Linked DNA regions of Magnetococcus sp. PR-3. The protein of the gene in region 2 interacts with the protein of the main gene of each other region in a pairwise test. Links are inferred from orthologs where the notes say so. Each region holds a gene or a part of one and is shown on either strand. Other genes may lie near its edges.

What was found.
Region 1: the proteins of V5T57_RS06860 (region 2) and def interact in binary tests that used the Escherichia coli proteins (3 or more experiments, as listed by UniProt). The link is inferred for Magnetococcus sp. PR-3 from one-to-one orthologs.

Annotation. Positions count from the first base shown.
Region 1 is NZ_JBAHUQ010000043.1:2,554-6,075, forward strand. What follows is about bases 261-3,108. They hold def (peptide deformylase), read right to left. Parts: upstream 2,020-3,108; coding sequence 1,501-2,019; downstream 261-1,500. Other genes in these bases: fmt (methionyl-tRNA formyltransferase), read right to left, coding at 566-1,501; V5T57_RS18710 (putative molybdenum carrier protein), read right to left, coding at 2,478-3,005. Also shown: zinc metalloprotease HtpX, read right to left, coding at 1-140; V5T57_RS18715 (ClpXP protease specificity-enhancing factor SspB), read right to left, coding at 3,222-3,522. UniProt on the Escherichia coli protein: Removes the formyl group from the N-terminal Met of newly synthesized proteins. Requires at least a dipeptide for an efficient rate of reaction. N-terminal L-methionine is a prerequisite for activity but the enzyme has broad specificity at other positions.
Region 2 is NZ_JBAHUQ010000008.1:100,833-104,398, forward strand. Bases 453-3,344 are described here. They hold V5T57_RS06860 (aspartate-semialdehyde dehydrogenase), read right to left. Parts: upstream 2,463-3,344; coding sequence 1,443-2,462; downstream 453-1,442. Other genes in these bases: V5T57_RS06855 (type IV pilus assembly protein FimV), read right to left, coding at 453-1,057; leuB (3-isopropylmalate dehydrogenase), read right to left, coding at 2,589-3,344. Also shown: more of V5T57_RS06855, read right to left, coding at 1-452; more of leuB, read right to left, coding at 3,345-3,566.

The DNA.
Region 1 (3,522 bases), on a different replicon or contig from region 2:
TTCCAGTAGGCATAGAAGTTCATACCACCGGCAAAAATCAAAGCGATAAGCATGCCGCCCTGGCCACCCAGGGCAAAGCCAATCATCATAAACAGTGCTGTGAGTCCAGCCAGTAGCACGGCTGTTTTCATGGTGTTCATCGATTAGCTCCTATTAGAAGAACAGAGGCCCGACCAACCAATAGAGATCTGTATGTCTCTATCCCATCCCCATAATCGTAAAAGGGAGGGGTGGTTTGTGGGTTCTGATGGGTCGATATGAGGTGGCGAGGTCAAGCTCTGACCACGCAGCCACCCCTAAGCCTTTTCCAGGTTTAGCCTTATGTCCAGGCAAGAGGCTGTGACTCAGGGGGTGTTGCATCCCATGTTCATAGGGTGAGGAGAGCAAGTTTATGGTCACCCTGTTTGTGGCGTGGGGCTGCGGCATTTTATCTTAACAAAGGGGCCGGTCCGCTAAAAAAGCCTTGGTTGCCACATGCCAGGGGATAAAACAGATGATCACCCATACGCTGTTGGGGTGCCCCAACCATGATAACCTCTACTTCTTTAAACGTGTGGGCGCTCTCTTATCCTTCGCCCAGGGTTTCACCCTTTTCCACGCCCCGCCCACGTAGCCAGTCTCCGGCAGCCATACGCTTTTTGCCAGCCGCTTGAACTTCGGCAAGGTGTAGGCTCCCTTCACCGCACGCGACAACAAAGCCATCCTTCTCAACCCGGATAACCTCACCCGGTTTACCTTCACCTTCCACTACCGTAGCCGAGAAGAGCTTTAACGGTTTACCTTGCCAAGAGGTAAAGGTACATGGCCAGGGATCAAAGGCCTGTACGGCACGTTGAATTTCCGTCGCTGGTTGGCCCCAGTCCACCACCCCTTCCTCTTTTTTAAGTTTAGAGGCGTAGGTTACACCCTCTTCCGGCTGTATCCGTGGGGTGAGTCCCTTTTTGATCTTGGCCAAGGTGTCGACCAGTAACCAGCCCCCTGCACCCATCAACTGGTCATGTAGTAAGCCACCGGTGGTTTTTGAAAAAATAGTCTGTACCACGGTACTGTACATGGGGCCGGTATCCAGCCCTTCTTCCATGGCCATAATGGTTACGCCGGTTTCACGGTCACCAGCTAGGATGGCGCGCTGAATGGGGGCAGCCCCTCGCCAGCGGGGGAGTAGGGAGGCGTGTACATTAATACAGCCATGGGGTGGAATATCCAGTACCTCGCGGGAGAGGATCTGCCCGTAGGCAACCACCACCACTATATCAGGTTTTAGGGCGCGAAGATCGGCAACAGCCTCTGGCTCACGTAGCTTGTTGGGTTGAAAAACCGGAATATCATGTTGTTCAGCCAACAGTTTGACCGGTGTTTTCTGAACCTTCATCCCTCGGCCAACCGGCTTATCAGGCTGGGTAAAGACACCAACCACTTCATCCGGGCCATCTAGCAGTGCTTGCAGTGAACCGGCAGCAAAATCAGGCGTGCCCATAAAGACTACGCGCCATGTACTCATTAGGCATGCTCCGCTTTAAGTTTTTTAAGTTTCTTAACGATCATATTGCGTTTGAGCGCCGAGAGACGATCAATGAACAGGGTCCCGTCCAGATGGTCCATCTCATGCTGTAGACAGACCGCAAACAGACCGTGGGCATCCAAAGTAACCTCTTGCCCCAGTTCATTCAGGCCACGCACCGTCACATGTTCCTTACGGTGGACCTTGCCGGTGGTTTCTGGGACAGAAAGACACCCTTCATCCCAAGTGATCTCACCATCCGCCGCAATGATCTCTGGGTTCGCCAGGCAGTAGGGTTCACCATCACTACCCCCATCCTCGGAGTAGGTGACATCCACCACAATAATCCGTTTGGAGATCCCAACCTGGGGCGCTGCCAAACCAATACCGGGGGCGTCATACATGGTCTCCAGCATATCTTTCATCAGTTGCTGGATGGTTTCATCGACAGCCTCCACAGGCTCCGCTTTCTTTTTTAAAACCGGATCTGGGGCTGTCACAATGGGTAAAATGGCCATTCAAGGCTCCTCAATTCACCACGATGGGTAATGTCTCTATGCACCATATGGGGTGTGTTGCGCCCCATTGCAAGCGTTCATGTGTGTTTAAAACAGCAGATAAACCGCTACTTCTACCGCTGTGATACGTTACCCAACCAGTAAGTTCAAGGGTCATGGGGGAAAAAAGCATGACGAAGGGGCTAAAAGGGGGAAAAGCTGAATTTTCTAGCATAAAAATTAGAATATTTGAATATTCGATTTTTTACTATTGCATTTAGGAATCGGACCCATTATTTTAAGAAATACCGAGGGGCTGGTGGTGGTCCGGTCAGATGTGCTCCGCTCATCTTCCACGCTACCCCACCGCATTTGGTCAGGCTTACCTGTGTAAATAGGATCGCTGGCCCCTTTGTACCCTGATGCTGAACACCCCATGGATCCACGTCCATGGGGTTTTTTTTGTTCTAAAATGGGTGTTAGGCGCAGGCAGAGTAGTTTTTGTTGTCAGGATCTGCTTGATCCAAGGGGTGGGGGTCTTGAAGTTTTTCGATTAGTTTAATCAGGCAGTTAAAGCTTTTTTGATAGATGCCTGGCTGGCGGCTTTCTCGGGGGCCCGCTATATTAAGGGTTTGAATCGGGTGGGCTGTGATCCACTGGCAAAGTGTGGAGATAAGATCGGGGTCTTGCAGGCAGCTTTGAATCTGTACGACCAGGAGTGGGCGGTTCAGGCGCTGGGCAAACTCCACTGTACGGGCGGTACCCCCACTTACGGGCCCGTCGGTAAAGATCAGGGTGGCATCGGAATCCTGTACATTGAGCCGGTTACGTGCCAGATATCCCCCCTTGGCCAAGGGGCGCATGGGGTAGTGAGAAGAGAGGGGCCCATCCTCAGCACGCCGGTTTGCGGGAATCCACCCACCGCAGCTCAACCCTTGATGAATGGCGGCATCCAGTGCGGCTCTATCCACACCCGTTTGACCACCTGAGATAATTTTTTTAAGCATAATAGTATCCATTGCCTTGCGAAAATAACCATGAAAACCCTCTTAGTTATATTCCCTCGCAGGCGGTCTCTCTGTCAATAAAAGCTTTACGGATCGCAGGGTTTTTAAATGCATAGGGTTATATGCTGACGGTTGTGGTGTTGTGTAATGAAGTAAAGTTGTATGGTTAGGCATGGTTAAAATCAGGCGAGTGGCCTGTGGGTTTGAGCTGGGTGGTTATTTGACCAGCCGTAGGCTAGGTTTGGGACGTTGAGGGGGCGGATCTTCATCGGTTGGGGGTTCGACAACTGCAGGGGGTTCACTGCTGTGGCCTTCAACAATTTGTAGCTGTGGACGATTATTTTGAGCCTGCTCTTCATCCATCCGCAGTTTTTTAACCTGCTCCAAGGCCCCTTCAGGCATCTCAAACCCACCCTCTTGTTGTAAGGATTGGGAGAGCCAATAGTTCTGTCGAACATCGTTGGGCATGGAGTCTGGCCATAACATGCCGTGGCCGGTATCGGGATTAAACGCCCCC
Region 2 (3,566 bases):
GTTTCTTAGCTTTAGGGGCTTTTTGAGAAGGGGCAGGTGTCACCTTAAGAATAGGTTTAGCCGGTGGCACCGGCAGAACATGACCCTGTGATTTTGGTTGACTACTTACAGTCTCATCAGATTTTACAGACTTTTTGTACGGTGCATCATGGGTCACCAAGACACCATCTCGCTTAAGTTTACGCTCTAACTCTGAGATGGAAATAATGGGGGCCTGCATCGGTTTTTTTGCCCACAAGCGTTGCTGTTGCTGAATCATCTTCTTACTTTTATCGAGGGGCAACTGCGCAATATCTTGTGGCTCTGGCCAACGAATCTGCGCCCCCTGTTGCACCCCACCAAACATATTTTGTTGGTTAAAGCGATCCCGATTAGCCAGCCAAATTCCAACTTGAGCGCGCGCCAGATCCAGGGTTGTGTTTTGACGTAGCTGGTTGGCAAGACGAGTGATCTCTTTTTCTGCCAAAGAGCGAGACGCGACAGAGAGCTGAGACTCTACTGGCACAGGAGGAATTAACCCTGGCTGGGCACCCAAAGTTTGTACCTGGGGAGCCGGAGATTGCGGGGTTGGATCACCATATCGGGCTGTCGGTGAAGGGTTGTACGGCAGAGTATTATGCCGAAACTTGGGCTGTTTCTGAGGCATTAAGGTTGCAGGATCAAGTGCATTCAATTTCAAGGACACATTGAATGCATGATAATGAACAACCCCATAGGTATCCTGATAGTTGAGTAACACAGGGAAGAGAGGCTCTTCCACCGGGATGCGGCCCCGAATGGTGTAAAGCGCTAACCGATCCTTTTTTTGAACGGATACCTCGGCCTGATAGACGACCAGGGGCATGTCCATACCTAATAGCTGCTGGTATGCACCGCGGTTGGCAATCCCTACCCGTGGTGACTCTCCACCCGCACTATCCTGGACTGCGATCTGCAGATGAAGAGGCTGTCCAATGCCACTATAGAGCATCGGTTGGCTGAATTGGACCCCAGCAAAGACTTGTGTCACCAAACCAAAAAGTGCCACAGCCACCATTGCAAGCTTCTGTTTCAACATATGCTCAACCCTCTTCATCCCTAAAAACAAGCTTCTCCTTCGATTTGTTTCGGCGTTTATCCGTCAACTCTTGACCTTAAACGTAAAAAAAGAGGGTTTTTCGATAAACACCCCCCTATTTAGAAACCTATGACAGGTTTATAGTGTTCATCCCCCCTTACGGGACACCAACGATCTTGCCCCATTCAGAGCATCTAATGACCTCCTCTTCAGCTCTACCACACCACTCTTTTTATAAAACGTGACCTAAAAATAATGATCGTAGCAAACCATCCCCCCTATACGAGCCCCCCTTTTTTTATAACCAACACAATAGACCCCATAAAAAAACGCCCGTTCCAATAAGGAACGGGCGTTTAATGAATCAGCTGTGAAATAAACAGGCTTATTTCAAATGATCGCGGATCAGAACTTCAGCGATCTGCACAGCGTTGAGGGCTGCACCTTTACGCAAGTTATCTGCAACACACCACAGGTTCAGGCTATTCTCTTTACTCTCATCTTCACGAATACGTGAGACAAAAGTAGGATCCTCACCAGAGGCCTCTACAGGTGTGGTGTACTCCAGTTTAGCGGGGTTATCCACAACAGTGATGCCCTCGGTTTTCTCCATGGCTTCACGAGCTTGAGCAGCGGTCACCTTGCGCTTGGTTTCCACCGTAATAGACTCAGCATGGCCATTAAACACACCCACACGAACACACGTGGCGGTCACACCAATGCTAGAATCCATGATCTTTTTGGTCTCATTGACCATTTTCATCTCTTCCTTGGTGTAATCATTATCTAGGAAGACATCGATCTGGGGGATCAAGTTAAACGCAATAGGCTTGGTGAACTTCTTGGGGGGAACCTCAAGCGCTTCCACATATTTTGAGCGGGTCTGCTCAAACAGCTCATCCATGGCATCTTTACCAGCACCAGACACGGCCTGATAGGTGCTCACAATGATACGCTCAATGGTACCCAGTTCATGGATAGGCTGCAAAGCCACCATCATCTGAATGGTTGAGCAGTTAGGGTTGGCAATAATCCCCTTCTTCTTGTATTCCGCAATGGCGTCAGGATTAACCTCAGGAACCACCAGAGGAACATCAGGATCCATACGGAAAAAGGAGGTATTATCAACCACCACACACCCCGCTTCAGCAGCCTTGGGTGCATAGATCTTGGAGACACTCGCCCCAGGTGAGAACAGGCCAATTTCTACCTTAGAGAAATCAAAAGTCTCTAGGTTTTCAATCGTCAGCTCGCCATCCTTAAAAGGGACCTTTTTACCTGCTGAGCGCTCAGAGGCCAGGGGATAGACGTTCCCCACAGGAAAGTTACGATCTTCAAGAATCTTGAGCATTTCACGGCCCACGTTGCCGCTGGCGCCCACGACTGCCACATTATAGGTACGCATGGTACAATTCCCACTTCTAAGAAAATGTTTGGAGCACCAACATAGGCTTATGCCCATGTCAGCTTTGCCTTAAACCCTTGCCACCCCTACCCCACCACGTGGGTTGCAAAGGTTCAATATACTTGGTTAAGCATTCAGCGCCGCAATAACGGCATCACCCATCTGAGCGGTATTCATTTGCTTCATCCCCTCTTGCATGATGTCACCAGTACGTAACCCCTGGTCGAGAACCGTCGTCACAGCCGCATCAATTTTATCCGCCAAATCAACCAGATCTAACGAGTAACGCAACATCATACTCACCGACAAAATCGTTGCCAGTGGGTTAGCCACACCTTTACCTGCAATATCAGGTGCTGAGCCATGAATAGGCTCATAGAGTGCAAACTGATCACCTAAGCTGGCAGAAGGCAACATCCCGATAGAGCCCGTCAACATCGAAGCTGCATCTGACAGAATATCGCCGAACATGTTGGTTGTCACAATCACATCAAACTGACGTGGATTGCGGATCAACTGCATTGCCGCATTATCGACATACATGTGGCTTAGCTCGATATCGCTGTACTCTTTTTGATGCAGTTCGGTGACCACATCACGCCACAGCTCGGTGGACTCCAGAACATTGGCTTTATCCACACTGCACACTTTTTTACCGCGTTTACGAGCAGCTTCAAAAGCTTTACGGGCAATACGTTCAATCTCATCGGTTGTGTAAACCAGCGTGTTATAGCCCTTTTTACGGCCATCACCCAGATCTTCCACACCACGAGGAGAACCAAAGTAGATACCAGCAGAAAGCTCACGCACCACCATGATATCAATACCAGCAACCACCTCTTTTTTAAGGGTGGAAGCATCTGCTAACTGAGGATAAACCGCCGCAGGACGCAGGTTGCAGTAGAGATCCAATGCTTTACGGATACCCAGCAAACCTTTTTCAGGCCGAACACTGATATCCAGGGGCTCCCATTTGGTCCCCCCGACAGCGCCCAGTAGTACAGCATTGGCGGCCTTGGCTTTGGTAATGGTCTCTTCAGGCAAGGGGGTACCGGTCGCATCATAGGCGGTACCACCAATCAGCCCCTCTTCCAGGGTAAGATC